DNA from 3 places in the Acetanaerobacterium sp. MSJ-12 genome. Region 2 is predicted to be linked to each of the others. Evidence: riboswitches for the same ligand, from Rfam matches in the RefSeq annotation. Region 2 holds a riboswitch; each other region holds the start of a gene.

Region 1 (10,128 bases), on a different contig from region 2:
CAGTTGGCGCCCAGGTCCTGGGCCGCCTCCAAGGTGGTGTTCTCGATTTTGACCATGATGGAGTGCAGCGGCAGGATCATAAAGGGCAGGTAGTTATAGACCATCCCCAGCACCACCGCGCCAGAGGTGTTGATCATCTGCACCGGGCCCAGGCCGAAAAAGCCCAGGAACTTGTTGATGAGGCCGCCGTTTTCCAGCAGGGTCATCCAGGCGTAGGTGCGCAGCAGGAAGTTCATCCACATGGGGAGCATCACCAGCATGATGAAGGTCCGCTGGACAGAGGCCCGGGTGCGGGAGAGGAAGAAGGCCAGGGGGTATGCGATCAGCAGACAGATGACCGTGGCCACCGCCGCCAGCCAGATGGAGCGCAGCAGCACCCCGGTGTACTGGCCCACCTGGGAGATGTTTTCAATGGTGAAGGCCCCGTCTTGAGTGGTGAAGGCAAAGTAGAGCACCAGCCCCACCGGGACGACGATGAAGACCGCCATCCAAATCAGGTACGGGAGGGAGGGCAGCTTTGACTTCATTTCTCCCCCTCCATCTTCCGCATGATGTGGATGTCGTCGGGGGTGAGGGTCATCCCCACCACGGCGCCCACCTGCTCGCTCTGGGTGGAGTGGACCTTCCAGTGGTAGCCCATGGAGTCGATGCCGATCTCGAAGTGTACCCCCTTAAAGATGATGGATTCCACCACCCCGGTGATCTGGCCGGAAATCTGGGGGACGATCTTCACGTCCTCCGGGCGGACCACCACGTCCACCTGCTCGTCCTTTTCAAAGCCCTTGTCCACGCAGACAAACTCCGCGCCGCCAAACTCCACCAGGAAGTCCCGCCGCATGATGCCCGGCAAGATGTTCGACTCGCCGATGAAGTTGGCCACAAAGGCGTTGATGGGCTCGTTGTAGATATCTTCGGGAGAGCCGATCTGCTGAATGACCCCGTCGTTCATCACCACCACCGTGTCGCTCATGGTGAGGGCCTCTTCCTGGTCGTGGGTCACGTAGACAAAGGTGATCTCCAAACTCTTCTGGATCCGCTTGAGTTCCACCTGCATCCCCTTGCGCAGTTTCAGGTCCAGGGCGCCCAGAGGCTCGTCCAATAAGAGGACGCGGGGGCGCAGCACCAGGGCGCGGGCAATCGCCACCCGTTGCTGCTGTCCGCCCGACAGCTGGTCGATGCTGCGCTTCTCGTAGCCCGACAGGTTGACCAGGGCCAGCATCTCTTGCACCCGGCTGGCGATCTCCTGCTCCGGCAGCTTTTGGATGCGCAGCCCGAACGCCACATTCTCAAAGACATTGAGATGGGCAAAGAGGGCATAGCGCTGAAAGACGGTGTTCACCTGCCGCTTGTGGGGCGGCAGGGCCTTGATGTCTTTGCCATCAAAAAGGACCTCTCCTGCTGTCGGCTCCACAAACCCGCCGATGACGCGGAGGGTGGTGGTTTTGCCGCAGCCGGATGGCCCTAGCAATGTCACAAACTCCTTGTCGCCGATGTCCAGGTCCATCCCGTCGATGACGCGTTCGTCGTCGTAGTCGACGACAAGGTTTTTGATTTCAATTATATTGTTTTTCATCTCTTTATCACATCCCCTTTGCGGTTTTTTGCAGGCCGCCTCCCGGCTTGCGCGCGACAGCTTTTGACTCCACCCCGCAAAAGGTTTTTACCGGATTGCCCCGGTTTCTGTGGGCATACGCTGCCATGCACATGTGCCTGCATGAATGAGATACCCCTACACTATACGTGCTTTGTAACACTTTGTCAACAAATTCAGCCCTCTGCTCTTGTAAAATACATTTTTGAGCGGAAAATGGCATGGCCATCCCCTTTTTGAGGGGGCAAGCAAAAAGAGACGGTTTTTTTGAAAAAACCCCCTTGCAATTCAAAATTGAATATGCTATATTAGTAGGGCAGTTCCGGGTGTAGCGCAGTTTGGTAGCGCGCTTGAATGGGGTTCAAGAGGCCGCAGGTTCGACTCCTGTCACTCGGACCAAGGTGAATCGATTGAATCGATTCACCTTTTTTGTGTTTTCTGAAGGGATGGTTTGAACCGACCTTTGGGAAAACCGCTACATCGGGTTCCTTCCAATGCCAAAGTCGGCGTTAAAAATTCTATCTGTACATCTCATCATTTATTTTTGCGATTTCCACCACGGCAACACCGTATGTGGACAGCAGTTACAAGCCTCCCAGTGACAGTCACAACCTTTTTCTCTCGGCTGTCCGGCGCACCTTCGGTCAAAAAAGCGGGCCCGTCTCACGACGGACCCGCTTTTTCTATTTACAGCCCGACGGCACTTACCCCATAGACCGCCTGCTCCTCTGTGAATCCCTCGTATTTCAACTGATCGATCAGCCCCTGACGGGAATGGGGGGAGATCTCCAGATAAGACTTGGCCGACTTGGCGGCCTGCTCGTTCCAGTTGGCCCCGCAGTTAGCCGCTCCGTAGGCGGCCTGTTCGCCGGTGTACCCGTCATACTGCAGCTGTTGTGCCAGCCCTTTTTGGGAGAAGGCAGCGACTTCCAGATAGGACTTGGCCCCCTTCAGCGCCTGTGCATTCCAGTTTGCTCCACAGTGGTCGGCTCCATAGACAGCCTCTTCATGGGAGAACCCCTCGTATTCCAGCTGTTCCACCAGACCCTTGTGTGAAAAGTCAGAGATGCTCAGGTATGACTTGGCTGTGCTAAGGGCGTTTTTCTGCCCTGCCGTCGCGCCGGAGGAGGCGCTGTTTCCACCGCTCTGAGAAGCGCTGCTCTGAGCGCTGTTGCTGCCGGGTTTTGAGCTGCTCTGCCCCGCACCGCTCTGGGTCGAGCCGCTTTGGCCAGAACTGCTCGCGCCGGCATGGCTGCCCCCGCCCTGATTGCCGGCAGTTCCCTGAGAGCTGCCGGCCGTACCGCCGCCCGCCGCGGCGCTGGAAGAGGGCTTTGACGATCCGCCGCTTTCCCCGCCACCGGATACCTGCCCCCAGCCGATTCCTCGGCTGCTGAAATGAAAGCTGTCGGTGATGGGGGTGATCTGGGCGCTCATCTCCTCTTTGAGGGCGTCGCCCATGGTGAAGATGGCAAAATACATGGCCTCTTTGTCCGGGCCGGCGAAGATATACGCCTCTATGGTGTAGACCCCGTAGGGGTCAACCCGCTCGGTGTAATTGACCTTCAGCGCCTCCACCCCCGCCAGCTTGACCCGCTCTTTTTTGTTCAGGTGAAAGTCGACCGCTCCCTTTTCCATTCCCTCCAAGACCGCGTCATACACCCCATAGAGTGCCTCGGTGTCGGCGGCAGAGGAGACATCTCGGTCGGAGTAAAAGAGGAAGAAATAGCCCGCCTTATTCTCCTGGGTGGGGTAGTGGTAGCACCTCGTGTCGTCCTTTACCCTCCGCCATTCGGCGGGCACTTTATAGGAAAGCCTCTCCAGCTGTACGCTCTCCAGCTGGGGGACAGTGCTCTCTTTTTCGCCCTCTTCCCTCTTGAGGATCGTTTTGCAGCCCGTCAGCTGCAGACACAGGGCCAGCGCGAGGATGGTCCCAACCGCTCTCTTCATATCAACGCCTCCAAACAATCATCTGCAGGCCCACCTGACCGCCCGGTTTCTCACCTGTGAAACTGCACGCTGTTGACAATGGGTTCGATGGCTGGCTTCATGGTCTTGGCCAGCTCGTCGTTCATGATGAAAATCAGAAAGTACATGATGTCGCTGTCCACATCGGCCAACAGGTAGACCACGGTGGTGTAGGGTCCCCGCCCGCCAATGGTCTGGGTGTAGGTGACTTTCATGGCCAATTTGCCCGCCAAATCTACATACTCCTTTTTGTCCAGTCGAAAATTGTCCGCGCTGCCCTGGACCCCCTGAAAGGCCAGCTCGTACCCCAATTTGAGGGCATTTTCGCTGGCGGCGACCGAGAGGTCCGCCTCCATATAGTTGACGTTGAGCAGCCCCGCCGTCTTGTCGGAAGAGGGGTAGTGCCAGTAGCCTGTCTCCCCCGCCTGCTGCGCCCACTCCTCAGGGACCTGGTAGGTGATGCCCTGCAGGGACACCGTCTTCATCGCCACCTTCGACGCGCTCTCCCCGCCCTTCTGGGGCTTCCCCTTGCCGCACCCCGTCAGCTGCAGGGCCAGACACAGCGCCATGACGACTGCCAAACACCTTTTCATACAAACTCCTCCTTGCGGGCCGTCGACGGCCCGTTTTGCCCATTATAACACATCCCAAACGACAAAAAAGGAGAAAATTCGACACACAGGTTGTGCAGATTGCCCGGCGGCCCAAAGCCCCCATTCTCGCCCTCCCCTTTTAAAAAAACAGGGCCCGCACATGATGCGGGCCCTGTTCTCTATTAGGGGGCGCAGACAGCCGCAAACGACACGGCGCCCCTTACTTTTACATTGGGGCCGTCATCCCTTTCCCGTCACCGGGAGGAGGGGGAGCTGTCTGTTCTGCGGTTGCGGCGGGGAAGAAGGGTGAGCCCTCCCAGGCCGGCAGCCAGGGCTGCCAGGAGGAGGACCATCCCAACCCCCTTCTCGCCGGTGGTGGGACTGCCGCCGTCCGGCTCTCCCCCGTCGGGGGTAGGCGCGGGATCGGGGGCAGGGTCGGGGGTAGGCGTGGGATCGGGCTTGGGGATGGGGTCAGGCTCCTCTGTGCCGGCGGCAACCAAGGCCTTGACGGCAAAGAGGGCGCCCGAGTCGTTGCCGTAGTAGGCGACGCCGCTGGCCCCGTCGATGACCACATTGGAGAGGCAGTAGTTCTGGCTCCCCTCCTGGGGGGTGTAGACGGTGGCGAGGGTCAGCTGCCCATCTTTGAGGGTCGCCCGGTAGAGGGCGCCCGGGTTGGCGTTTTGGGTGAACCAGGCACTCACCTCTTCCCCGTCAACGGTGAGGGTGGGGGTGTTGCCTGCGGCCGCCAGGGCCAGTTGGGTGACGGGGGCCAGGGTGGCGCTGTCAAACACCGCCAGGTAGCCGTCGGCGAAGGTCCCGCCGGCCACAAACACCTTGCCCTCCGCCACCACCGGGCTGGCATTGGTGCCGGCGGGGAGGGCGGCCTTGGCCGAGAGGGTGGGGACGCCGCCCTCGCTCAGGGTGACGCGGCAGAGCTGGCCGTCTTTGGTGGCACAGTAGAGGGCCCCGCCCGACTGGACAATGGCGCTGCGCACCCCGCCGCCCAGGTCGAGGGTCCCCTTGACGGCACCGGTCTTGGCGTCGGCCGAGACCAGCACGCCGTCGTCCCCGGCAAAGACGATGAAGTCGCCCACCATGGCGGCTCCCGCCCCGTAGTAGCCGGGGCTGTCCACGCCGTAGGTCCAGAGGGGGGCCACCTCCTCATCGCTGCGGCGGCCGTCGGTATCCGCCGCCGAGAAGGCGGCAAAGTACCCCTTCAACCGGCTGCCGGAAGAGCCGTTGGTAAAGCCGGTGTAGAAGACGCCGTCGCGGTAGGTGATGGTGGAGAGCGTCTGCATCCCGCTGACGCCCTCGGTCAAAAAGAGGGATTCGAGGGTAGAGGCGCTAAAGACCTGTACCCGCCCGTCCCCCAGGGGGACAAAGAGTTTGCCCTCGCCGTAGGCGAGATAGGCGTAGTAGCCGTTCGGGGCCGCCAGGGCCGCCGCCTTCTCCACCTCGCCGGTGGAGGCGTTTAGCAGCTGCACCTGGTTGTCCCGCACCAGGGCCAACTTGCCGTCCACCAGGATGGGGGAACCGGCATAGCCGCCGCCCCAGAGGGGGTCGACCGCGGTGCAGGTCTGCTGCCAGAGCAGCGAGCTGCTGCCCGCGGGCTTGAGGGAGGGGAGGACGGCGTTGTTGCCGACATCCCCCTGGTGCATCGGCCAGGCGGAGGGGAGAGCGGGCTGAACCGGGCCGGGCACCGGGGTACGTTTGAGGACCAGATCGAGGGTGTTGGTCTGCCCCTGCACGGTGACGGCGAGGACGACCGGGGTCTCCTCCCCCGTCAGGGGGATGGTGACGCGCACCGGGTTTCCCTTGGTCTCGGCGGCCAGGGAGACCGCCTGCGCCCCCACCTCTTTGCCGTTTACGGTGACGACGGCGGCGGGGTCCTTGACATTCAGGGTGAGGGTCACCTCGTCCTTGGCCTCGTCCACCGGGATGGTGTAGCTGCTCTCCCCCGGCTGCAACGCGATGTCGAGCCCCTCGACCGAGAGGGCGGCAACCTCGTTGGTAAAGGCGGGGATGGTCAGCGCGACCTGGGCGGTGATGCCGGGGACGGCCGCTGTGCCGTCGGCGTTCTTCACCTTCTCATAGCGCAGGCTCTTCAGAGGGGTGGAGAGGGTGACCTGCGCGTCGGGCTCGCCAAAGTCGGGCCGCTTGAGCAGCTCAAAGAGGTTGGAGCCGCCGTAACCACCGGTGGTGGTGCCGATGTAGCCGTAGGGAGAGGCGCTCCAGCTGCCCAGCTCCACCCCCACGTTGCCGGGGCAGGAGCTGTTTTTCAGGGTGTAGACAAAGGCGTCGCCCTCCCTGTGCATCCGGTAGAAGGAGACGTGGCCGTTTGCCCGGTCCCACCCCAGGTTGTGGGTGATGAAGTCAGGGCTCTCGTTTGCGCCCTTGATGCCGTCAAAGAGGGCGTCCTCATAGGCCTTCATCTCGGCGTTGGCGACGTCCACCTCGGCCTGGGTGATCCCCTTGATGGTGACCGGGAAGGTCTTGGTGGCGCTGACCCCCTGGTAGGTGAGGGTCAATTTGAGGTTGGTCTGGGTGTCGGGCGCGCCGACGCTGCGGTAGACATTGCAGCGCAGATAGCTGGCGGTGAGGTAGTTGGTCCCATCCGCCGCCGCGCTGTCGGTGGACCACTGGTAACTCATGGCCCTGTTCTCGGGGGTGTCGGCGATCACCCCCGCCTTGATCAGGTCGCTGACATCCTTGAGCTGAATGTCGAATTCCAGCGCCTGGGGGTCGATTTCGGTCAGCCCCAGGCTGCTCATCTCGGTAAAGCCGTCGAGGGTGACCCCCGCCAGCGCCGCATCGACGGCCGTCTGGGCGGCGTCGTGCTCCTGCTGGGTGACGGCGGGGACCGTGAGGGGAATCTCCACCGTCCGCTTGGTGACCGAGCCGGAGGTGTAACTGTCCTTGTCGATGGTGAGGGTCAGCTTGACGGTGGCGTCGAGCTCGCCGTAGGCGGGCCGGTTGACCTTCACCGAGCTGGAGCCGTAGGAGGGCGGATCGATAACAGCGGTGTTGTCACTCGCCCACTTCAGCGCGACGTCGCTATACCCGCTCACCCCATAGGAGGAGAGGGTCTTTTGCAGTTTCAGCGGGCCCACCACGTGGTCGGCGTCGGCATTGTCCAGGCCGATGAGGGCAAATCCGTCCGCCCCGCCAAAGAGGGCGGCGGCGCCGTCGATCTGCTCCTGGGTGGTCTTTGTGTGCGCCGGCACGGTGACCAGAACGGTCTTTTCGCAAAAGACGCCGGGGACACTCGCCTTGGAGAAGCGGAAGGTGACCTCTCCCTGCACCTTTTCGTCGGTGAAGGTGACCTTCCCATTTTCATCGCCCGCCGCAGCGGAGATGTTGGCGTTGCCGCTGGAGACCACCTCGACCAAAATGTCGGTGCGGTCCATCCGCAACTGCCAGGTGGTCTCAATATTGTCCACCGGCACGTCGTTGTAATCGCTGTCCCAATCGGTCTCCCGCACATAGAGGCCGGTGGTCGCGGAGAGGCTCACCCCGTCCACCGCGGCCTGGATCTCGGCGCGCACCTCGTCGGCGGTGACGGCCTTGACGGTGACCGAAAAGACCTTGGTGTCGCTCGCGTTGCCGCGGGAGATGGTGGCGGTAAGGGTGAGGGTCACATCCACCCCGTCGGTGGGGCGGGTGAGCTTGCCGTTGTCGCCGAGAACCGCTTGATTGTCGCTCTGCCAGGCGATGCTGGTCCCGGCGCTGCCGGCGGTGGGCAGGGTCAAATCGCCCTTCACCGCCGAGAGGTCGCCCAGATCCAGCTCGCCTTTGGCCTTGGCCACCGCCTCAGCGTCGGTGTAGGTCACCTCGGTGACCGTCAGCTCGGCATAGGGGCGGCTGATGTCGATAGCCGGATTCCCCTTGCTGTCGTACCAACTGCTCTTGCGGACAGCGGAGAGGGTGTACAGGCCCGCCTCGTCAAAGGTGAGGGAGGCGACGCCGTTTTCGTCGGTGGTGCCCACCTCGGCCTCTGCCCCGCCGTCTTTAGAGGCGAGGATGGTGGCCCCCTTGACCGGCGACGCCGCGGCGGCATTCATCCCCGCGGTGCCCATGAGGGTGACCGAGACGGGTTCGCCGGTGTTGGCCGTCAGGCTATCACCGGCAAAATAGGTGTAGAGGCTGCCGGCGTATGCACTGTACCAGAGGTCGTATAGGGTGACCTCGTCGCCATTTGCCAGGGGGCAGCCGTCGATGAGGTAGCCGGTGCCGTCCTTTGCGGGATAGGCGTCGTTGACCATGTACATGAAATAGACATCGGTCGGGGCGTCGGCGTTGGTGTCCAAAAAGTCCTGCAAAAAGCCGGGAGTGGCGTCGATAACGTCCGCCGGGTTCAGGCCGTTGTCCACGCAGTACTGCGCCAGCAGGTGCAGGGGGGTGTAAAAACCGGGGTCCTTGTCCGCCCAGGCCGTGAGGCCGTATTCGGGCAGGGATTTGTAGGTGTCGGGCAGGGTGACGGCCGTCGGCTCAACCGCCGTAAAGCCGTACCCCTCGACCCGCAGGGTGGTGCTAATCCCGGCGCCGCCCCGAGGGGCGCCGGCCGCGGCATAGGCCGGGGTCAGCAGGGCGCCCAGCGCCAGGCAGAGCGCCAGGACCAAGCTTGTCAGTCGTTTTGTCATTGTCTCTCTCCTTTTTTGTTCCCTTCGGGGGAAAAAGGAAAGGGCCCGCCGAAACTCGGCGGGCCCCAAAGAGCGTACAAACATGATTGGGGGGCCAGGACATGCCCCCGCGCACTATTGTACCGTCTTTTCCTCACCGAAAGATAGGTTCCAATGCGCCGGCGGATATCCTGACTTGAGGCTGCGGGCGGCCTGTTGGCCGCCACTCCTCCCCCCGCCCTTCCCAGCGCGCGCCCAGAACGCGCGCCAGTGGTTGCGGGGTTCGTCCCCTCTCACAGTAGAGTGAGCTGCTGCGGATTTGCACCGCATTCCCCGTCCGGCGGCAGGGCTTTTGCCCGCCGCCTCCACAGCCAAAAGGCTGTACCGACACCCCTATGATACAGGCATTTTTTGGAATTGTCAATGCCTGACCAAGCGATTTTTCCCCCTTTCGGCAGGGGGCGGCCTCCCCGCAAAATCGACGGCCTTCCTTGTTTTGCGGCCGGTTTCATGGTATGATAAAAAATATCGATCCCGGCGAACAAGGGGCGCCGACTTGAAACGAAAAAGGAGCGATCTCCCCCATGGGAATTTTTGTTGCAATAGCCATCCTCTTCATTTTGATCTCCTGCGTCCTCTTTTTGGTGCGCACCCCGCTGGCCCAGTGGGGCAGTTGGCAGTGGATCTTCCTGGCCTTCAGCGTGCTGCTGCTGCTCTTCTTTGTGGCCATGGTCTGGTACTCCATCCAGACCCACCGGGAGCGCAAGGAGGAGAAGGCCGAGCGGGCCCAGCAGGAGCGGGAGGCCCGCCGCCGGCAGGCCGCCATCACCTACGACGACCTGGACATCCTCCCCGAGGAGGAGCGGGAGGAACCCGACGACTTTGACTACGAGGGGTACAGCCAGGTCGAGGAGGGTGAGATCGTCTACATCGACGGCAAGGTGATGATCGCCGGTTCGGAAGAGGCCAACGCTGCGGTGGCCGCCCTCAAGGCCGAGAAGGAGGAGGCCCGCCGCCGGGACGCCGAGGAGAAAGCCCGCCTCAAGGCCGAGGAAGAGGCCCGCCAAAAGGGCGAAGATCCCCAGGAATGACCCCGTTTTTCGGCAGCCAAAAGCCGCCCCCGCCGCGCGTTGCGGCGGGGGCGGCTTTTTTGCTGGAAAGGGGCTACTTCTCCCCCTCCTTGTGGCGGGCCTTGATCCCGTCCCAGTAGGCCTTGGCGGCCTGCTCGGTCTTGTTGGGGCCGTACTGGTAGTAGACCCGGCCGCGCAGGCTGTCGGGCAGGTACTGCTGGGCCACATAGTGGTCGGGGTAGTCGTGGGGCAGGCGGTAGCTGAGCCCGCGGCCCATCTTGGCCGCCCCG
Region 2 (10,128 bases):
CCGCTGCCCTCTGCCTGGCTGTCCGGCTCCCCCACACCGCCACCGAGACAGGCCCGCGGGAGCCGATCTGGCAGGTGGCAAAGGCGGGGCTTGCCTTCCTCGCCCAAAATGAGGGGGTGCTCCACCTCATCCTCTTTCTGGCCGCCATCAACCTCACCGCCTCGATGTACAATGCGGCCCTGCCCGCCCTCCTCCTCCCCCGGGCCGGAGGAGGGGAGATGGCCCTGGGGCTGGTGAACACCTGCGCCGGCCTTGCCAACCTGGCGGGCAGCGCCGCGGTCTCCCTCGCCCCGGCCCCCAAAAGCCGGGTGCGGGTGATCGTGGGGGCCCTCCTCTTCTCCATGAGCACCGAAAACCTCCTCCTCTCCCTGGGGCGGGGGCTGCCGGTCTGGTGCCTGGGGGCGGTGCTGGGGTGGCTCTGCATCCCCGCCATGAATGCCAACCTGGACGTGCTGCTGCGGCTGCACATCCCGGTGGAGATGCAGGGCCGGGTCTACTCGGTGCGAAACGCCCTGCAGTTCTTCACCATCCCCCTGGGCTATCTGGCCGGGGGCGCCCTGGTGGACGGGGTCTGCGAGCCCCTGATGGCCGCCCAGCCCGCCGGCAGCCCCCTGCATATTCTCTTTGGCGCGGGGAAGGGCGCGGGGGCCGCCCTCCTCTTTTTCTTCCTGGCGGCACTGGGGGTGGGCACCTGCCTCCTCTTTCGCCGCTCCCGGGCCATCTGGGCCCTGGAGGAACGGCCGCCCCGCCGGTAAGCGCGCAGAAAAGAGCGCCTGCCCCCCTTTTACAGGGGGGCGGGCGCTCTCACTCTTGAAGCTGTTTTTAGCGGGCGGGGGGTTCGGCGGCCAGGAGGGCGGCGGCCTCCTCCCCGGGGAGGGGGCGGGCGTAGAGGAAGCCCTGGATCAGCTCGATGCCGCAGTCGAGGACAAAGCGGTTTTGCACCTCGTCCTCCACCCCTTCGGCCAACACCCGCATTCCCATGCGGTGAAAAATTTCAGTCAGGGCCCGGACCATGACGGCGGTGTTCTCCTGTTCCACTGCCGCCCAGACGAGACTCTTGTCCAGTTTGACGGTGTCAAAGGGGAGGGCCAGCACCGAGCTCAAGTTGGAGTAGCCGGTGCCAAAGTCGTCCAGCCCCAGGCGGATGCCCATCTGCCGCATCTCCCGGGCGAATTCGCCCACCAGCTCCGGCGTTTCGGCCAGGGCGGTCTCGGTGAACTCGATCACGATCTGGGAGAAGGGGACGCCGCTGTCCCCGATGATCCGGCGCACCCGCTCCACCACCCCCGGCTGCCCGAACATCACCGCCGAGAAGTTGACGTGCACCCCCTCCACCGAGATGCCCCGCTCCCCGAGGGAGAGCAGGTAGCGGCAGACCCGCTCCAACACCTGGTAGGTCAGCTCCACAATGTCGCCGGTCTCCTCGGCCAGGGGGATGAACTCCGCCGGCGAGACCGGGCCGGCGGGGGTGCCCTCGATGCGCATCAGCGACTCGGCGTAGAGAAAGCGGCCGCTGGACACGTCGTAGATGGGCTGGTAGCGCAGGGAGAAAGCACCCTGGGAACAGGCCCGCTTCACCGCCTGCAACACCTGCTCCCGGCGGCGGATCTCCCCCAGCATGGCGGGCCCGCAGTAGCAGATGTTGCGGCCGGGCCGGCGCTTGGCCTGGGAGACGGCGTAGGCGATCCCGCCGGCCAACCCCTCGGCGGTGTCGGCGCTGTTGGGGTACTGCACCACCCCCATGGCCCAGGACAGGGGGCGCAGGTAGTTGCCCGCCCGCCAGGGCAGGGCCATCCGCTCCCGAATGGCCCCCAGCACCCGGCCCACCTCCTCCCGCCCGCCGTCGCGGATGAGGACGGCGAACTCGTCCCCGCCGAAGCGAAAGACGTTTTTCTCCCCCGCCAGCCGCTGCAGCCAGCCGCAGACTTCTTTTAAAAAGAGGTCCCCCACCGACTGGCCGAAGCGGCTGTTGATCTGTTTGAAGTCCCGCAGGGAGAGGACCGCCACCGTGAAGGTGGGCAGCCGCTTTTCAAAGAGGAGCAGGTCGATGAGGTTGACCAGCTCCTGCCGGTTGGGCGCGCCGGTGAGGGAGTCCAGAGACATCTGCTTGTTCTGCAGGTGCAGGTAGATGATGAGCAGGGCGCAGGCCGCCGCCGAGCCCGATAGGATGACGGTGGGGTAGAACTGCTGCACCAAAATGACGACGAAGGCCACCGCCGGGAAGGAGAGGAGGATGGTCCTCGTCGAGCGCTCCACCGCCCGGCGAAAGCGCAGCACCAGCAGGATGCTGGCGGCGCAGTAGGCGTAAAAGAGCAGGTAAGTCAGGGCGATCCACTTCCCCTGCCGGTAGCCGCCCTCGGGGGTGATGGAGAAGAGCTTGCCGGTGAGGGGGTCGGCCAGGGCCAGCAGGGCGTAGAGGGCGCCGGGGGCGATTCCCCCGGCAAAGACCCAGCGCAACATGGGCTGCCCCTTGCAGAGGATGGCGGCCGAGTAGAGGAAATAGGCCAGCCCCATCAAGGGGGTGCAGACAAAATAGAGGGTGGTCACCCCCCAGACCAGCCACTGGGGGACCAGGTCGGGGCGCATCAGCAGCAGGGTAGAGAGGATGTTGGTGGACACCGCCAAAAAGGTGACGATCAGGCAGCCCTGAAACACCCGGTTTTTTAAGCTTGGCAGCGGGCTGCCCCGGCGGGAATACCCCCAGATGATGAGCAGTATGACTGCCGAAACGCATTCCGGCGCGATGTCCCAGCGCATGTGATCCCTCCGCCGCCCCGCAGGGCAAAGAATAAAATCAAGAATCAAAAATCAAAGGATAAAATATGTCAAAACTGTAAAGATACATTCATCATAGTCGAAAACTGCCAAAAAGGCAATGAAAATCCACTGCCGTCCTCCCCCCGCCGCCCCTCTGTTTGGAAAAGGGCGCCAAAAGGGGTATAATGAAAGGCAGAAAGCGCGCCCCGCGCCGGAGAGAGATGTGGCGTGGGGCGCGGGGAGGGTGGATACTGTGGCCAACATCTTTGACTATCTGGAATGGCGGGGCGACCTGCGCTTTGACCAGGCGCCCTTTACCTGCGTGGACGACCTCATCCTCTGCCGGCTGTCCTACGTCCCCTTTGACGGGGTGGTCCCCCCGCTGGGGGAGGGGGGAGCGATCCCCCTGCGCCGGGCGGCGGAGCGGCTCCTCTCCCCGGCCTTTGCCCGCCAGACGGAGGCCATGTGGGCGCGCGACCGCGACCTGCTGCGGGCCCTGGCCGCCAGCGCCCGCTTTGGCGAGATGCCCCTTTTGGGCTATGTCAACGACGTGGACGCCGACGAGCAAAAGCAGTTTTCCGCCCTCTGCGCCCTGCCCGGCGACGGCACCGGCTTCGCCGCCTTCCGGGGGACCGACAACACCCTGGTGGGCTGGAAAGAGGACTTCAATATGGGCTTTGCCACCCCGGTGCCCGCCCAGAGGGAGGCGGTCTCCTACCTCTGCCAAGCGGTGGAGCGGGGGCCGGCGACCTGGCGGGTGGGGGGCCACTCCAAGGGGGGCAACCTGGCCGTCTACGCCGCCGCCTTCGCCCCGGCCCCGGTGCAGGAGCGGCTGCTCTGGGTGCAGAACAACGACGGCCCCGGCTTTGACGGCGGGGTGCTGGAGGGCCCGGGCTACCGGGCGGTGCGGGAGCGGGTGCACACCTACCTGCCCCAGTCCTCGGTGGTGGGGATGCTGCTGGAACACGAGGAGGCCTACACGGTGGTCCACAGCGGCCAGGTGGGGCTGATGCAGCACGACCTCTACTCCTGGGAGGTGAAGGGCCCCGGCTTTGTCTGTCTCGACGAGGTGAGCGCCAGCAGCAAGTTCATCGACAAGACCCTCAAGGACTGGGTGGCCGGGATGAGCAGGGAGGAGCGGGCCACCTTCTTTGACACCCTCTACCAGCTGCTGGCGGGCACCCAGGCCAAGACGGTGGGCGAGCTCTCCGGCGACTGGCTGCACAGCGCCGGGGCGGTGCTGCAGTCCCTCAAGAATGTGGACGAGGACACCCGCCGCCTGATGGGCCAGGTGGTGGGCGGCCTCTTTCGCTCGGCGCGGGAGAACCTGCGCACCGCCCGCCCTCGGGGCGAGGGGCCGGAGCGGCGTCTGGAGTAGGGGACCCTCTTGCCCCGAGGCGGGGAGCGGGGGCGGCTGTGGCCCGGTCTCCTATCGCCGCCGGGAAGGGGGGCTTGCTTCCCGGCAGGGGGCGTCGGCCTTCTCTTTCAAGAGGGCCAGAGGAGCGGAGGCGGGTGTCCGTCTCCTTTTGTGGGAGGCGCGAAGGGGAGAGCGCACCCAAAGACCGGCGGGGCCCTTCGGCCCTTTGGGCCGCGGACAGCGGTCCCTCCTGTCATCTGACGGCCCGCCCGGCCCCTGCGCCCGTTCCCCCTTTTCTGCCGGGCGGGGGTCCACTCTGCGCCCCTGTGGGAGGGAAGCGGCTGCCCCCTGGTTGGGGCGGGGTGAAATGGGCCTTTCCCCCGACGCTCTGCCCAAACCCCGCCGAGGGCTTCTCCATGCGCCCTGGCGCTTGGGATGCCCTCTCAAAACGCGCTTGTTGTGGCACTTTATCGCCGCAATATCGGCGAAATGACGGTTGACTGGGTGCACAAGATGTAGTATGATTTGACCAATCTGTTTCAGAATCAAACTAGATATGGAAACGAAAGCACGCGGGTGCCCGGCCTGTCATCGGGCCGGGCGGCAACAGGGAAGACGGGTGAAAAGCCCGCGCGGTCCCGCCGCCGTAAGGAGAGAGCGCGCCCCAACTGCCACTGGCTCCCCGGGAGCTGGGAAGGCGGGGCGCGCGTGGAATCCGAGCCGGAATACCTGCCCGCTGTGCGCGCGCTGCCACGGTGTATGGCGTCAAGCGGGCTCTGGTGAGTGACCTTTGTCGCGCCCCTGCCCTTTGGCCGGCAGGGGCTTTTCAGCGCTCTGGGCGTCTCCAGCGGTTTTCTGAAACCACTTTGATGGGAGGACACAATACGATGATCGAGTCGATTCGCAAGCGCAGCGGGGACATTGTCCCCTTTGATTCGGAGAAGATCACCTGGGCCATCTTCAAGGCGGCCGCCGCCGTGGGGGGAGACGACTGGCAGCGGGCGGAGGAGCTCTCCCGCCAGGTGGTGGAGATGGCCACGTCCCGCACCGGCGTGCTGGACGTGGAGGAGGTGCAGGACATGGTGGAAAAGGTCCTCATCGAAAACCGCCACGCCCGCACCGCCAAGGCCTACATCCTCTACCGGGAGAAGCGCCAGGGCGCGCGGGAGGCCAACGCCCTCATCGGCGCCACCATCGACATGTTCTCCCAGTACCTGGACGACATGGACTGGAAGATCCAGGAGAACGCCAACACCCAAAAGTCCATCAACGGGATGAACAACTACATCCGCGAGGCATTTACCAAGCAGTACTGGCTCCACGAGATCTATCCCGAGGAGATCCGCCGCGCCCACACCTCGGGGGACCTGCACCTGCACGACCTGGGCTTTTTCGGCCCCTACTGCGCCGGGTGGGACCTGCGCCAGCTGCTGATGCAGGGCTTTGGCGGGGTGCCCGGCAAGGTGGAGAGCGGCCCGGCCAAGCACCTGCGCTCCTTTTTGGGGCAGATCGTCAACTCCACCTTCACCACCCAGGGCGAGTCGGCCGGCGCCCAGGCCTGGTCCTCCTTTGACACCTACTGCGCCCCCTTCATCCGCTACGACCACATGGACTACGCCTCGGTGAAACAGGCGCTGCAGGAGTTCATCTTCAACCTCAACGTCCCCACCCGGGTGGGCTTTCAGTGCCCCTTCTCCAACCTGACGTTCGACATCGTGGTCCCCTCCACCCTCAAGGACGAGTGCGTGGTCATCGGCGGCCAGCCCATGGATGCCTGCTACGGCGACTTTCAGGCCGAGATGGACCTGCTCAACACCGCCTTTTGCGACGTGATGATGGAGGGGGACCGCCACGGCCGGGTCTTCACCTTCCCCATCCCCACCATCAACGTCACCAAGGAGTTTGACTGGCAGAGCCCGGTGGTGGACAAGTTCATGGAGATCACCTGCAAGTACGGCATCCCCTACTTCTCCAACTACATCAACTCCGACCTCTCCCCCGAGGACGCCCTCTCCATGTGCTGCCGGCTGCGCCTTGACACCAGCGAGCTGCGCAAGCGGGGCGGCGGCCTCTTCGGCTCCAACCCCATGACCGGCTCCATCGGGGTGGTCACCCTCAACCTGCCCCGGCTGTGCTACCTGGCCCAGGACGAGGAGGACCTGATGCAGCGGCTGGACGGGCTGCTGGAACTGGCCAAAAACAGCCTGGAGATCAAGCGCAAGACCATTGAAAAGCAGACCGAAAACGGGATGTACCCCTACTCGGCCCACTACCTCAAAGAGGTCAAGGCCCGCACCGGCTCCTACTGGTTCAACCACTTCAACACCATCGGCCTGGTGGGGATGAACGAGGCCTGTCGCAACTTCCTGGACTGCGAGATCACCGCCCCCGAGGGCCAGCGGTTCGCCCTGCGGGTGCTGGGCCACATGCGGGAGGTCATCACCCGCTTCCAGGAGGAGACCGGCCACGTCTACAACCTGGAGGCCACCCCCGCCGAGGGGACCAGCTACCGCCTGGCCCAGCTCGACCGGGACCGCTACCCCGACATCCTCACCGCCGGGGAGGAGGTGCCCTACTACACCAACTCCACCCAGCTGCCGGTGGGCTACACCGACGACATCTTCGAGACCCTCGACCTGCAGGACGACCTGCAGTGCATGTACACCGGCGGCACGGTGCTCCACCTCTACCTGGGCGAGCAGATCCGGGACATCGAGGTGGCCAAGGCCCTGCTGCAAAAGGCCTTTACCAACTACAAGCTGCCCTACCTCTCCCTGACCCCCACCTTCTCGGTCTGCCCCGAGCACGGCTACATCAGCGGCGAGGTGTACAGCTGCCCCGACTGCGGCGCCGCCACCGAGGTGTGGAGCCGGGTGGTGGGCTACCTCCGCCCGGTGCAGAACTTCCACAAGGGCAAGAAGGAGGAGTACCGCCAGCGGGTCAAGTACGTCATCAAAGAGGGCGAGCTCTCCGGGGCGGCCGCCCAGTGAGGGTCGCCGGCATCCAGCGCACCAGCACCATCGACTTCCCCGGGGTGCTGGCCTGCGTCCTTTTCACCCGCGGCTGCGACACCGACTGCTTTTACTGCCACAACCGCGACCTGTTGGGCCCCGGCGACTGCCTGCCCGAAGGGGAGGTGGAGGCCTTTTTGAAAAAGCGCCAGGGGCTGCTGGACGGGGTGGTGGTCAGTGGCGGGGAGCCGCTGCTCCAGCCCGATCTGGAGGAGTTTCTGGCCGCCCTCAAGGCCATGGGCTACCGGGTCAAGTTGGACACCAACGGCCGCCAGACCCAGCGGGTGCTGGCCCTGGCGGAGGCGGGGCTCTGCGACTACCTGGCCATCGACTGGAAGGCCCCCCGCCGACAGTACCTCCAGGTGTGCGGCGTCCCCCCCGAACAGGGGTACGACGCCACCCGCGAGACCCTCTGCCAACTGGCCGAGAAGGGGATCCCCTGCGAGGCGCGGACCACCCTCTACCCCGGACTCACCGCCGGGGCGCTGGTGGAGTTGGCGGGACAGCTGCCCCCGCTGCCCCGCTACCGGCTCAACTTCTTTCGCCCCCCCGCCTGCGCCCGGCAGCGGCACCTCCCCCTGCTGGAGCGCCCCTTCCTCACCCCCGAACAGGTGCGGGCGGTGGAGCCCCAGCTCCGGGCCGTCCAGCCCGGCCTCACCTTTTAGACAGGCCTGTTTGATATGCGGTCCCGGCGCGGGAGAGCGGCAACGCTCCCCCGCGCCTTTTTGCCGTCTCTTCCCGCCCGGCCGCAGCGGGATAGGGGCGGCGGGAAGGGGAGAAAGGGGAGGGCCCAACCCGTCCCCCCTGCCGCCCAAGCCGCTGCAGGGCGGAAAGGCGCCCCTGTTCCCCGGCGTCCGCCGAGGATCTGGGCGGGGTCGGCGACAGCGGTCCGCCGTCTCCGCACGGGGGCGGTCGAGGGACAAAAAACGCCATATTTTTACAGCTCCTCTGACTATATTGGGAAGGAGACCCAGTTGGGCGTTCACAGCAAAAGGAGGAGATCGGGTGAACGAGAGGATGAGCGGCGAGGCGCTGCTGGCGGCGGCTGCCCGGGGGGTCAAGGGGGGGCTGGTCCGGCTGCAGCTGGGACAGGCCAGGGTCCACTGGTCGCCCGACGGCGGATTTCTGGCCCTGCTGGACTGCGCGCCGGAGGCCTTTGCCCGCGCCCAGGGAGAGGACCCCTGGTTTTTCCTGGGGGCCCAGGGGCGGCGGTTGGCCGCCCGCAAACTGGCCCGGGCCCGGCGGGCGGGGTGGGTGCAGGCCGATTTTCCCTGCTACACCCCGGCGGGCCAGTTGCGCTGGCTGCGCTGGTGTGGGGTGCTGGAGGCCCCGCGCCGCTGGCGGTTTTTCTGCCTGGACGTCGGCCGCTGGCGACAGATGCAGCGGGAGCTGGAGGGGGAGCGGGAGCGGCGGCAGGTGCTGCTGCGCTGCACCGACGGGCTGGCCTTCGAGTACGACGGGGCGGAGGACGTGATGACCTTCTGCGACCGCCGCCCCGGCCGGGCGGGGGGCGGCATCTGGCGGGCGGAGGGCTATCTGGCCGCCCTGAAAGAGAGCGGCTGCCCCGGGACGGCGGCCTTTGCCGCCATCTGCCGGGGGGAGAGCGCCGGCCCCGCCGAGGTGCAGCTGGAGGGGCGGGCCTTCCCCGGCCACGAGGGGGGCTGGTTTTCGGCCTCCGGTGCACCGGTGGAGGGCCCGGGGGGCCGCACCTGCGTGCTGGGGGTGCTGCGGGACATCAGCGCCCACAAAAGGGAGACTCAGAAGCTGCGCTCCCGCTGCTGCCGCGACCCCATGACAAGGCTCTACAACAAGCTCTCCACCGCCGAGGCGGTGGACGGCTACCTGCAGAGCCCCTGCCGGGGCGGCTCCGGCGCCCTGCTGCTTATCGACCTGGACGACTTCAAGGGGGTCAACGACCGCTACGGCCACCAGTTTGGCGACGCGGTCCTCACCGAGGTCAGCGCCCGGCTGCAGGCCAACTTTCGCGCCACCGACATTGTGGGCCGGGTGGGGGGCGACGAGTTCGTGGTCTTTATGAAGGACGCCGCCGCGCCGGTGGTGGGGGAGACGGTGGAGCGCCTCTGCCAGCTGCTGGAGCGGGAACTGCCCTCCCGCCGGGGCCTCTCGGTGCGGGGGAGCATCGGCGTCGCCCTCTGGCCCCGGGACGGCGCCAGCTACGAGGCCCTCTTTGCCGCCGCCGACCGGGCCATGTACGAGGCCAAGCGGGCGGGGAAGGACCGCTACCGGATGGCCGCCGGGAACCCCGCCGCCCCCGTCGGCGGGGGCGCAAAGGGGGAGGTCGGCTGCCCCCTCTGCCTGGGGCGGCTGCTGGAGCGGGCGACGGCCGCCCCCACCCCGGAGGAGGGGGTGCGCCGGGTGCTGGCCGATCTGGGGGATGCCCTGGGCGCCCACCGCACCTACTTTGTCTGGAAGGGGGAGATCCCCCTGCACGTCTGGACGGCCCCCGGGGTGGCCGCCGATCTTCCCGAGGGGCCGGCGGCGCCCGCCCTTCTCGACCGGGAGGAGTTGCAGCCCTACTACGACCCGGCCGCCGGGCTGCTCTACTGCCCCGACGCGGCGGCCGCCGCGGAGAGCGCCCCCCGCTTTGCCGCCTTCTGCCGGGCGCGGGGGGCCCGGGCGGTGCTGCAGTGCCGCGTCAGCGGCGGCGAGCGCCTGGGCCTTTTGGGGGCCGAGGTCAACGGCGCCCGGCGCTACTGGAACAAGGAGGAGGTCGCCCTCCTCAAGGGGGCGGCCCGCATCTGCCAATTGCTGCTGTGCTAGGGGCGGTCCAAAATCGCCCGCTCGCCGGCCTTTGCGAATGCAAAGGCCGGCTTTTTTTGGTGGAAACACAACAAATTTTGTCTATAAATGGCCACTTCCAATTGTAAAGATTGGAAGATGATGATATGATAATAGAAAAATCGGCTGTCTCTGCCCGCTGGGCAGGGACGAGCGGAACCGGCGCTGTGTCCGGGTGGGAGCGCCCCGCCCCGCCGAGAGGAG
Region 3 (10,128 bases), on a different contig from region 2:
AGGTGCCAGACGCTTCCAGCAGTTTTTTCTCCCCTTCGCCGCCTGCGAGGCGGGTGCCGCAGCGGGGGCAGCAGTCCTCGCCGTCCGGAGCCTGCTCGGCAAAGCCACAGAGGGGGCATTTGATCTCTGACATAGGGTGTAGACCTCCTTTTTTCTGTGTCGGCGGGAGGGGCCCTTTCGGCCGCGCGCCGGCAGATGTCCCCAAAAGGGGGATGTATTGGCATGATTTGAGTATAGCACGAATGGGGAAGCGCCACAATGGCCCCCTTGGCGGCGAGTCGGGCGGAGGGGGAGGGTCTGCCCGACCTGTGCAGCAGCCTTATGACGGTCCGGCCTTTGCGCCCGCTGGGCGTCCCCCCGCCCCTGGCAAAGAGGGGAGCGGCGGCAAAAGAAAAAAGGAATGGCCTTTTGATAGTGGACAGACTGCTGTCAGCTTTTTTGCGGTAGGATGGGAGCAGCAAAGGGGAAGACCCCCTTGGAGAGAGGAGCGTATCAAATGAGCGAAGCGTACTGCCAATCCTGCGGGATGCCATTGGGCGAAGGCGAAGAGATGCGGGGGAGCGAGGCCGACGGCAGCCCCAGCCGCGACTACTGCAAATACTGCTACGAAAAGGGCCGGTTTCTGGCCGACTGCACCATGGAGGAGATGATCGACTTCTGCGTCCCCCTCATGGCCCAGTCGGGGATGGACGCCGGCCAGGCCAGGAGGCAGATGGAGGCGGTTTTTCCCCAGCTGAAGCGCTGGAAGCGGGATTGAGACAAAAAGGGGGAGCCCCGGGACAGGAAGTCTGTCCCGGGGCTCCCCCTTTTTGCCGGTTTAGCGGTAGAAGCCGTACTTGACCTTGATACGCTCGAGCTTTTGGATGAGGGAGGGGCCGAAGAGGAAAAGAAAGAGGGCGGTCCCCGCCCCGTGGAGGGCATCGTAAGGGACGCCGGAGAGGTAGAGGAGCCCCAGGGAGGGGAGGGTGAGCCCCATGCCCGAGGCGGGGAGGGCGCTGGCCATCACCAGGGCGGCGGCGTTCATGATCCCCCCGTAGACGATGAAGGTGGTGAGAAAGCCGAAGGAGGCGAGGGTCAGCCCGTCCAGCGGCAGCCGCCTGCGCTGGATGACCAGCCCGCAGAGGAGCCCCAGGGCGCCGAAGGCGTAGAGCCGCCAGCCGAGAAAGCTGCCTCCGCCGTCCCAGCGCTTGGCCAGGAGGGCCAGGGGAACGGCCAGCCCCAGGCAGAGGAGGGCGGCGAGGAGGGGGAGGGCGTCCCCCGCCCGCCGCCACTGCCAAACGCCCAGGCCGAGGGCGGCGGCGACGGCGGTGAGGGCGGCCGCCAGCAGCGCCAGGCGCCCCCCGGCGAGGGCCCCGGTGCCCAGCAGGTGGACCGCCAGGGCCGTCGCCACCGAAAGGAGGGTGCAGACCACCGGCCCCTGCACCAGCTGGAATTGGCGGGAGTTGGTGCGGTTGGCGGCGGCGCGGTTGAAGACCAACCCCGCCAGAAAGCCCAGCAGCCCCCAGCAAAACATCTGCCAGGGGGTCCAGGGCCCCTGCATGGAAAAGAGGTTGGCGCAGAGCCGGGCCAGGGCCCCGGTGAGAAACCCCGCCTCGGGCCCGAAGGCGATGCCGGCGATGATGACCAGGGCGGTGCCCGGCTGCAGGGGGCCCGCCAGATAGCCCAGCAGGTTGCCGCAGACGGCCAGGGCCGCCATCATGGCGATCATCACGATCTCCCGCGCCTTGGGCCGCCGCTTTTCGTAGACGAGGAAGAAGGGCAGAGAGGTGTAAAAGACGATCAGCAGGCTGACCAGGAGATAGCGCTGGTCGTCCAGCAACGCTACCCCCGCGAAGATGGTGAGGGGGATCAGCAGAAAGATGATGGCGGCGGAGAGGAGGGTGCGCCGCTTTCTGGCCCGGAGCTGTTGGCGGTCAAATTCATTGCGCACAGTGTGATCACATCCTGACAGGTGACGGCCTCTGCAAACAGGTGGCGGGACATCCGGTTGGCGGAGGTGGTGTAAAAGCTGTTGCCGCCGAAGAAGCGGCGAGGCGGGTCCTGCGAGGCGATGCAGCCGTCGAAGAAGAGGGCGCAGGTGTCCCCGTATTCGGCGCAGAACTCGATGTCGTGGGAGACCATGAAGAGGGTGAGCCCCCGGGCCAGCAGAGACTTGAGCAGCTTGGCCAGAGAGGCCTTGAAGAAGGGGTCGAGGCCCTTGGTGGGCTCGTCCAGCAGCAGGATCTGGGGCTGGCGCAGGAGGATCTTGCCCAGGGCCAGCCGCTGCTGTTCCCCCCCGCTCAGGTCGTAGGGGTGGGCGGCGCGCCGGCCGGTCAACTCCAGCAGGGCGAGCATCTCCTCCACCCCCTCCCGGCGGGCGCGATCGGTGCCGGGGAGGTCTGCCAGGGCGTCGAAGAGCTCCTCCTCGGCGCGCAGCTCGGTGAAGAGGGCCTGGGGGTTTTGGGGCAGCACCCCCAGGGCCAGCCCGTCGGCCACCTTTACCCGGCCGCGGTTTGGCTTGAGCAGCCCGGCAATCAGTTTGAGGGCGGTGCTCTTGCCCGCCCCGTTGCCCCCCAGCAGGCAGTACCACTCCCCCCGGCGCACCGTCAGGGAGAGCCCCCGCACCACCTCGTCCTCCCCTCGCCGGTAGCGAAACCAGACGTTTTCCAGGGCGAGGGCGGGCTCCGCCGGGGGCGGGGGGGCGGTGTCCCTCTCCGGGAGGGCGGGCTGGGGGACCCCCTGGGGAAAGAGGTCGTCCAGCCAGAGCCGCCCCTCCCGCACGGTGACGGGGCAGGGGCCCTGGGGCTGCACCCCGGCGCAGATGCGCACCGCCGCCGGCAGGCCCAGGTACATGGGGTGCGCCTGCCCGGCCCGGCTCAACTGGGCGCTGACGGCCTGGGGGGTGTCGAAGGCGGCGATGCGGCCCCCCTCCATCACCATCACCCGGTCGGCCAGGGGGAAGGCCTCCTCCAGCCGGTGCTCGGAGAGGAAGACGGTGGTGCCCAGCTCCCGGTTGATTTTGGCGAGGGTGGCGAAAAACTCCGAGGCGGCGATGGGGTCGAGCTGGGAGGTGGGCTCGTCGAGCACCAGCACCTGCGGCTGCATGGCCATGACCGCGGCCAGGTTCAGCAGCTGCTTTTGCCCGCCGGAGAGGGCGTAGACGTCCCGGTGGAACCAGTCCTGAATGCCGAAAAAGCTGGCCATCTCCGCCACCCGGCGGCGGATCTCGGGGGTGGGCAGCCCCAGGTTTTCCAGCCCGAAGGCCAGCTCGTGCCACACCTTGTCGGTCACCAGCTGGGCGTCGGGGTCCTGCTGCACAAAGCCGATGGCGCAGGCGGCGGTGCGGGGGTCGAGCCGGTCGATGGGGGTGCCGCGGTAGAGGACCTCCCCCCGGCGGTCGCCGTAGGGGGTCATGCTGGCCTTGAGGTGGCGCAGCAGGGTGGATTTGCCGCAGCCCGAGCGGCCGCAGAGGACGGCGAAGGAGGCGGCAGAGAGGGAGAAGCTGACCTCCCGCAGGGCGTCCTCCTCCCGGTCGGGATAGCAAAAGCTCAATCGCTCACAGCGGATCTCTTCCATTGGCGCTCTCCTTTCCAGTCGATCAGGGGGGGCAGCAACAGCAGCGCCCCGTAGGCGGCGGCAGAACAGACAAAGAGGGGGCTTGCGGGGGGAAGGACGATCTTGGGGTAGAAGGCCACCTCCCAGGCGCCGCTGAAGATGCCAGCGCAGGCCGCGGCAAAGAGCCCCCCGATCAGCCCCAGCAGGGCGCCGTCTTGCCGGGTGAAGCGGAAGGTGTGAAAGCTGGTGCGGCCCTTGAGGCCGTAGCCGCGGGCCTCCATCGAGTCGGAGGTGGCGATGGCCGCCTCCAGCGACCAGGAGAGGAGGATGGACAACTCCCGCCCAAAGACCCGCAGCCGGGACAGGGGGCCGCCCTGTCCCCCCCTGCCCAGGCAGCGTTGCCCCGTGGACACCTCCCCAAACCGGGCTTTGAGCAGGGGGACAAAGCGGAGACAGATGGAGAGGGTGAGGGAGAGGGCGGGGGAGACCCGGCCGAAGAGGTAGACCACCTTGTCGGAGCGAAAGAGGGGCCCCATGCAGGAAAACCAGAGGAGGATGCCCCCCATCAGCACGCCGGTGGCCAGCCCGTAGAGAAAGGCCTCGGCGGTCATGGGGTTGTCGGCCAGGTAGAAGAGGACGGTGGCCCCCCGGTGGTTGAAGAGGGGGTTGATCAGCGCCGTCAGCACCACCGCCGGCAGGAGGAAGAGGAGGGCCAGCCGCAGGGCGGCCGCCCCCCGCTGCAAGAGGGCATAGAGGAGGGCCGAGCAGAAGGTCAGCCCCAACAGCAGCGGGTGGAGGGAGAAGACCGAGGCGACCACCAGGGCGGCAAAGTAGGCAAAGGTGACCAGGGGGTGGCAGCGGGCAAAGCCGCCCTCCCGCGGGGGGGCCCTCATCTGCCCCCCACGTCCTTGCCGAAGTCGCAGGTGTAGCACCAGACCAGGGTGTCCCCGTCCTTGAGCGGGTACTGGCTGCATCCGTAGTTGGGGAAGGTGCCGTTCACCTTGTACATCCACCCGCTGCCGCTGCCCACCTGTTTTTCGTAGAGGTGGCCGATCCCCTCGATATAGGCGCTGCCGTAGCCCGACTGGCTCTGAAATTCCATCTGGATGCGGTGGCTGCGGGTCACCCGCTTGAGCACCTCAAAGGCGCTCTCCCCATCCTGGATCTCCACCTTGGTGGGGGGGAGGATGACCCCGTTTTGGGGGATGTAGGGGCGGAGATTGTCGTCCACCTGGTCGAGTTTGTCCAACAGGGTGGTGCAGACGATGGAGACGGTGACGGTGGAGGTTTGGGGGGTGCTGCTCCCCCCGGACGGAGCGCCCTGCGACGAGCCGGCGGAACTGCCGGCGCTGCTGGGACCCGACGGGCTGGCGGGGGCAGAGGAGCTGCCGCCCGCGGGGGTGGTCGAGGGGGCGGAGGGGGCTTCGGGCTGCTCCTCCTCCCCGCTGGACTGATCGGGAGCCTCCTCCCCTGTCGCGGGGAGGAGGACCCAGCTCCCCCCCTCCCCCAGGGAGAAGGAGAGGGCCCCCTCCTCCGCCTGCACCGGGCCGGCGTATTCCAGCGCGCCGCCGGTGTAGCGGTAGAGGGCGGCGTAGGCTGTCTCCCCCCCTGTTTTCAGGGAGAGGTCGGCCCGCACCGGCAGGGCCCCGTTGTGGCAGAAGGCGAGGGTGAGGGCAAAGGCGGGGTCCTCTTTCCCCTGCGCTGCCAGCAGTTGGGCGATCTCGTCGCCCTCCGACCCGCCGGCGACCACCTGCAGGTTGACGGGGACCGCCTCCCCCAGCTGGTCGCAGGGGAGGGACCAGGTCAGTTCCCCCGCCCCCTCGACGGAGAGGGTTCGGGTCAGGGGCGCGCCGCTCTCGGCGGCGGCCTGCAGCTCCTGCGGGGTCAGACAGTTTTGGTTGGCGCCCTCGGCAAAGCGGGCACCCTCCTCCGCCAGGGCCTGGGCGGCGGCTGCCCGCTCCTCCTCGGTGGCGCTGTCGCTCTGGGCCAGGGTCTGGGCGCTCTCCAGCGCGCGGCGCAGGGCACCCAGGGCGTTCCAGGAGTATTCGCCGGCGGCGTTCCCCTCCTGGGCGCCGTCGAGAAGGGCCTGGGCGGCCTCGATCTGCGCCCCCAGTTCCCCGCCGCGCCCGGCCGGTTCGATGGTGGTCAGTTTGAAGATCCCCGCCGCGGCGAGGAGGGCAAAAATGCCCACAACGGCCCACAGGCGGGCCCTTTTTTTCCAGGTGCTCATCGGCATCTCCCCCTTGGTTTGGTCCGTGCGCGCAAAGGGCGACCGGCGACGGGGCCGGTCGCCCTTTTCAGCGGGTGGGTGCGAACAGATAAGGCGGTCAGGCCCGGCGGCGCTTGCAGGCGAGGGCCAGCGAAAGGGCGGTCAGCGCGGCGGCAAGCAGGGCTGCCGGGGCGGAGGCGTCGGCGGTGTTGGCGCTGGCGTCGCCATTGCCTCCCTCTGCGCCGGGCTCATCCAGCAGGGCGGCGGCCTGCTGGGCCACCTCGTCGGCCAGCTGGCCGTTTTGCAGGTACTTCAAGTCCCCTTCCAGGATGCCGTCGCGGTAGCCCTGGATCTCCCGAGCGATCGCCAGCAGCTCGGCGGCGTTTTCGGCGGTGACGGGGATGGGCTGTCCGTCCTTCATCAGCAGCTGGGCGGTCATCAGGTTGACCAGGTCCACCTTGGCCGGGCTCAGGTACTGCTCGATCTCGGAAATTTTGGCCAGGTCGGCGGGGAGCAGCCCCTCCAGCGCCCGGTCCAGCTCCTGGATGAGGGGGCGGCTCTCCAGGGTAATCTCCGCCCCGCCGAGTTTGTCGGAAATCAACTGGGCGGCAGCGGCCATCTGCTCCTCGATGGCAGCCACCCGGGCGCGGCTGTCGGCCAGCCGCTGCCGGTTGGCCAGTTTCTCCCGCTGGGCGTCGGGGAGGGCCTCATAGCGCGATTGCAGGCTGTCCACCGCGGCGCGGTCGCCGGAGGTGAGGGCGGAAAGGCCGGGCAGGGCGGCGATGTCCTCGTCCAGCTTCTGGACGATCGCCTCCTGGCGCAGGGCCTCGATGGCGGCCGCCGCCCTTTGCAGGGTGTCGACGCCGGCGATCTGCGATTGCTCCTGGGCGGAGAGGGCCTCATAGGCCGAGAGCAGGGCGCTCACCTTGTCCGCGTCTTGCAGGGTGAGGGACGGGAGGTCGAGAGAGGCGATGCCCTGGTTGATGCGGGCGATGGGGTCGGCGGTGGAGAGGGCCAAGATCTCCTCCAACTTGCCGTGGTTTGTCACCTTGGCCTGTTCGGCGGCGGAGAGGGCGCGGTAGCGGGTCTCCACCCGCCGGGCCTCCGCCAGGTTGACGTAGCGGTAGGAGCTGGCGTCGGGCAGCCGCTCGATCTGGCGCTGCACATCGGCGGCGGTGAGGGCGGTGTTCCCCTTGTTGCCGTAGCAGTAGAGGTAGCCGGCGTCGTTGTACCAGACCAGCGAGCCGTTGGGGGCGATGGCGATGCTCTGGGTGCAGTACTGGCGGCGGCCGATGCCCGGGACCACCTCCACCTGGGGCGCGGTCTGGCCCTCTTTATCCTTTAAGATGAAGAGGTTGTCGGAAGACTCGTTGGCCACGAAGTAGAGATAGACCTGGTTGCCGTTTTCGGCGCTGGCATAGGCGGTGGTCAGGGCGGCGGAGCCGGCGCTGTTGACCGCGTCGGTCTGGTAGAGGGTGGTCATGGTGTTTGTGTCGACGACAAAGACCGGCATCTGCGCGCCAAAGCTCTGGCCGGCCAGGTAGAGCCGGTCGTTGTAGATGACCGGGGAGGACTGGGTGTCTCCCCCCGAGATGCCGGCCGTCCACTCCCGCAGGCTGGCCTGGTCCAGCTTGCCGTCGGCGAGCAGCTTGTAGCTGCGCACCGCCGCCCCCGCCGTGGGGTGGCCGGAGGAGAGGTAGACGCGGCCGTCCTTTTCATAGTAAAAGGGGGTGGAGCGGGCGTTGTAGCCGCTGGGCAGCGAAAAGGTGTCGGCCACCGCGCCGGTCTTGTAGTTGACCGACCAGACGGTGCTGGAGCCGGCGTAGTTGGCGTCGGTGAAGAGGGCATAGTCCCCGGCAAAGGCCACGCCGTTTGTGTTGAAGCCGGCGTCAGAGGGGGAGGCAACGGTCCAGTTTGCGGCCTTCACCTCGGTGGCGCTGGCGGGGTTTTCGTCGGCGGTGTCAAAACAGGCGTAGACCCCGCCGGTGCGGTAGGAGCCGGTGAACACCCGCCCGTCGTGGCAGGTGACCGGGCTCTGCACGGCCGAGCCCGGCAGCTCCTGGGTGACGTAGAGCTGCTCGAGGGTCTCGGCGTCAAAGGCGCGCAGGAAGTTTTTCTGCACCCCGGTGGCGTCGGCGTCCAGGTTGTTGATCTCGCAGGGGACGAAGATCTTGCCGTCCCCCGCGCCCAGGATCATGGTGTACTGGTTGTGGGCCGCGCCGAAGACCGGGGCGCTGGCCACCTCTTTGCCGCTGCCCAGCTCGTACTTGCGCAGGCGCTGAAAGCTGTAGCAGTAGACGTAGTCCCCCAGGATGACGGGGGTGCTCGACGAGTCGGTCCAGGTGCTGGAGTCGCCGGTCTGCTTCTCCCACTTGAGCTCGATTTCGGCGGCGGTGGTGGGGGCCTTGGCGTCGGAGACGCCCTTGAGCCCGTCGGCTCCCAAAAACTGGGGCCAGCCCAGTTCCGCCGACGGTTCTGCCGCCAGGGCGGGCAGGCTGCCGGAGGCGCAGAGGCAGAGCGCCAGCAACGCCGCTGCCGCCCGTTTTTTTACAGAGATGTTTCCCATTTTTTCTCTTCCTCTCGATGGTCGCGGGGGATGGGCGGCCGGGGAGGACGACAAAAAAAGACCGTCGTCCGACGGTCTCTCGTGCAAAAAGGGGCGAGCGCAGGGCAGCCCAGCCTGTTTTGGCACTTTTGTCCTCGGCCGGAACTACTCATACACCCTGTTGCGGCAGGTCTCCTGACTCGGATGTCTCCCTACTCTCCAACCCGCCTTCCCAGGTCCAAAAGACCCAGTGGCGGCAGCAAAGCTGCCGTTGGATTTCGCCATCCTCACAGTAGCGGCGACTGTCACGGATTTTCACCGTGTTCCCTTTTGCTCCGCCCCAGAAGGGGCGGACCACAACAAACCATTTTATTTTGATGAGACCACTATACCACGGCCCGGGCCCACAAGTCAATTGAAGGGGGGATTTTGCCGCAGATGTGCGCCCGGCCGCGGGAAGGCCGGTCCATTTTTCCCCGCTGGGCGGGCGGTCTTTGGCGGCGGCTGGATAACGGCGGGGCGGCTGTGAAAAATAAGGGGGAGGAAGGGAGGGGGAGAAACGAATGGACGCATTCACAGCGTATCTGGAGGGGCTTGAGACGGTGCAGCAGCGGGCAGTCCTCGGCGGGGTCCTGCGCTGGGTCGGGGAGGCGTTTCCCGATTTGACCCCCAAAATTGCCTGGAGCCAGCCGATGTTCACCGACCACGGCACCTTCATCATCGGCTTTAGCGCCGCCAAGGCCCACCTGGCGGTCGCCCCGGAGAGGGCCGGGATCCTCCGCTTCTCCGGCGCGATCGAACGGGCAGGGTACCGCCACAGCAAGGAGCTCATCCGCATCCCCTGGGGACAGGCGGTGGACTTTGCGCTGCTGGGGGAGATCATCCGCTTCAACCGGGAGGACAAGCGGGACTGCACCAGATTTTGGCGGGGGTGAACCGCCCTCTGCCCCTGCGCGCCGGTTTCCCCCACCGGGGTGGCGGGGGGAGGACGACCCGCACAGGGGCAGAGAAAAAAGCCCCGGCGCAGACGCGCCAGGGCTTTTTTGTTTGGAGCAGGCGATGGGAATCGAACCCACAACCTCAGCTTGGGAAGCTGATGTTTTACCACTAAACTACGCCTGCACCTGTAAGTGCTTTACTATTATAGTACGGCTTGGCCCCAAACGTCAAGCCCCGGGCGAGAAATTACAAAAAAATTCCCGATCCCCACCCCTTCGACAGGGCGGGGGACAGCTGTGGAAAAAAGGGCGTTGTACTTGGGTGAAAAAGGTGCTATTTTAGAGGGGAGAAAGAGGGGAGTCGCGAGATGAAAGAGGCAAAGGGGGAGAAGCGGGTGTGGATTTTGTACGCGGTGCTGTCGGCGGTGTTTGCCGCCCTCACCTCGATTTTGGCCAAGGTGGGCATTGAGAAGATCGATTCCAACCTGGCCACCGCCATCCGCACGGCGGTGGTGCTGGTGATGGCCTGGGGGATCGTCTTCCTCACCGGCGCCCAGGCGGGGCTGCGGCAGATCGGCGGGCGCAGCCTGGTCTTTTTGGTGCTGTCGGGGCTGGCCACCGGGGCCTCCTGGCTGTTTTACTACAAGGCCATCCAGATGGGGGAGGTCTCCCGGGTGGTGCCCATCGACAAGTTCAGCGTGGTCATCACCATGGTGCTGGCCTTTGTCTTTTTGCACGAAAAAATCACCCTGAAGACCGCCCTGGGCGGGGTGCTGATCACCGCTGGGACCTTTGTCATGATTTTGTGATCCGGCCGGGCGGACGAGGGGCGGACCCCGTCGGGGGCGCCGAAGGCGGGCGAGCGGACCGCGGCAACAGGCGGGGGAGAGGGGATGCCTTCT

What was found. A riboswitch is a leader RNA that binds a small molecule or an ion and turns the genes downstream of it on or off. The one in region 2 is predicted to bind cobalamin.
Region 1: it holds a riboswitch for cobalamin, as region 2 does, so the genes downstream of both, KQI11_RS11700 (immunoglobulin-like domain-containing protein) here and KQI11_RS09725 (ribonucleoside triphosphate reductase) in region 2, are expected to answer to the same signal.
Region 3: it holds a riboswitch for cobalamin, as region 2 does, so the genes downstream of both, KQI11_RS01270 (hypothetical protein) here and KQI11_RS09725 (ribonucleoside triphosphate reductase) in region 2, are expected to answer to the same signal.

Annotation. Positions count from the first base shown of each region.
Region 1 is NZ_JAHLPK010000011.1:42,598-52,725, forward strand. It holds gene KQI11_RS11675 (ABC transporter permease) at 1-527, opposite strand, end outside; gene potA (spermidine/putrescine ABC transporter ATP-binding protein) at 524-1,573, opposite strand; tRNA gene KQI11_RS11685 (tRNA-Pro) at 1,914-1,990, shown strand; gene KQI11_RS11690 (Ltp family lipoprotein) at 2,279-3,538, opposite strand; gene KQI11_RS11695 (hypothetical protein) at 3,589-4,149, opposite strand; gene KQI11_RS11700 (immunoglobulin-like domain-containing protein) at 4,404-8,789, opposite strand; cobalamin riboswitch at 8,933-9,172, opposite strand; gene KQI11_RS11705 (MFS transporter) at 9,353-9,859, shown strand; gene KQI11_RS11710 (replication-associated recombination protein A) at 9,933-10,128, opposite strand, start outside.
Region 2 is NZ_JAHLPK010000008.1:28,653-38,780, forward strand. It holds gene KQI11_RS09710 (MFS transporter) at 1-755, shown strand, start outside; gene KQI11_RS09715 (putative bifunctional diguanylate cyclase/phosphodiesterase) at 823-2,757, opposite strand; gene KQI11_RS09720 (Mbeg1-like protein) at 3,011-4,135, shown strand; cobalamin riboswitch at 4,675-4,865, shown strand; gene KQI11_RS09725 (ribonucleoside triphosphate reductase) at 5,002-7,104, shown strand; gene KQI11_RS09730 (anaerobic ribonucleoside-triphosphate reductase activating protein) at 7,101-7,790, shown strand; gene KQI11_RS09735 (sensor domain-containing diguanylate cyclase) at 8,131-9,906, shown strand.
Region 3 is NZ_JAHLPK010000001.1:264,956-275,083, forward strand. It holds gene KQI11_RS01240 (TFIIB-type zinc ribbon-containing protein) at 1-133, opposite strand, end outside; gene KQI11_RS01245 (zinc ribbon domain-containing protein) at 497-757, shown strand; gene KQI11_RS01250 (ECF transporter S component) at 818-1,930, opposite strand; gene KQI11_RS01255 (ABC transporter ATP-binding protein) at 1,849-3,555, opposite strand; gene KQI11_RS01260 (energy-coupling factor transporter transmembrane component T) at 3,528-4,427, opposite strand; gene KQI11_RS01265 (DUF4430 domain-containing protein) at 4,424-5,764, opposite strand; gene KQI11_RS01270 (hypothetical protein) at 5,862-8,309, opposite strand; cobalamin riboswitch at 8,457-8,662, opposite strand; gene KQI11_RS01275 (iron chaperone) at 8,852-9,223, shown strand; tRNA gene KQI11_RS01280 (tRNA-Gly) at 9,337-9,410, opposite strand; gene KQI11_RS01285 (EamA family transporter) at 9,595-10,035, shown strand.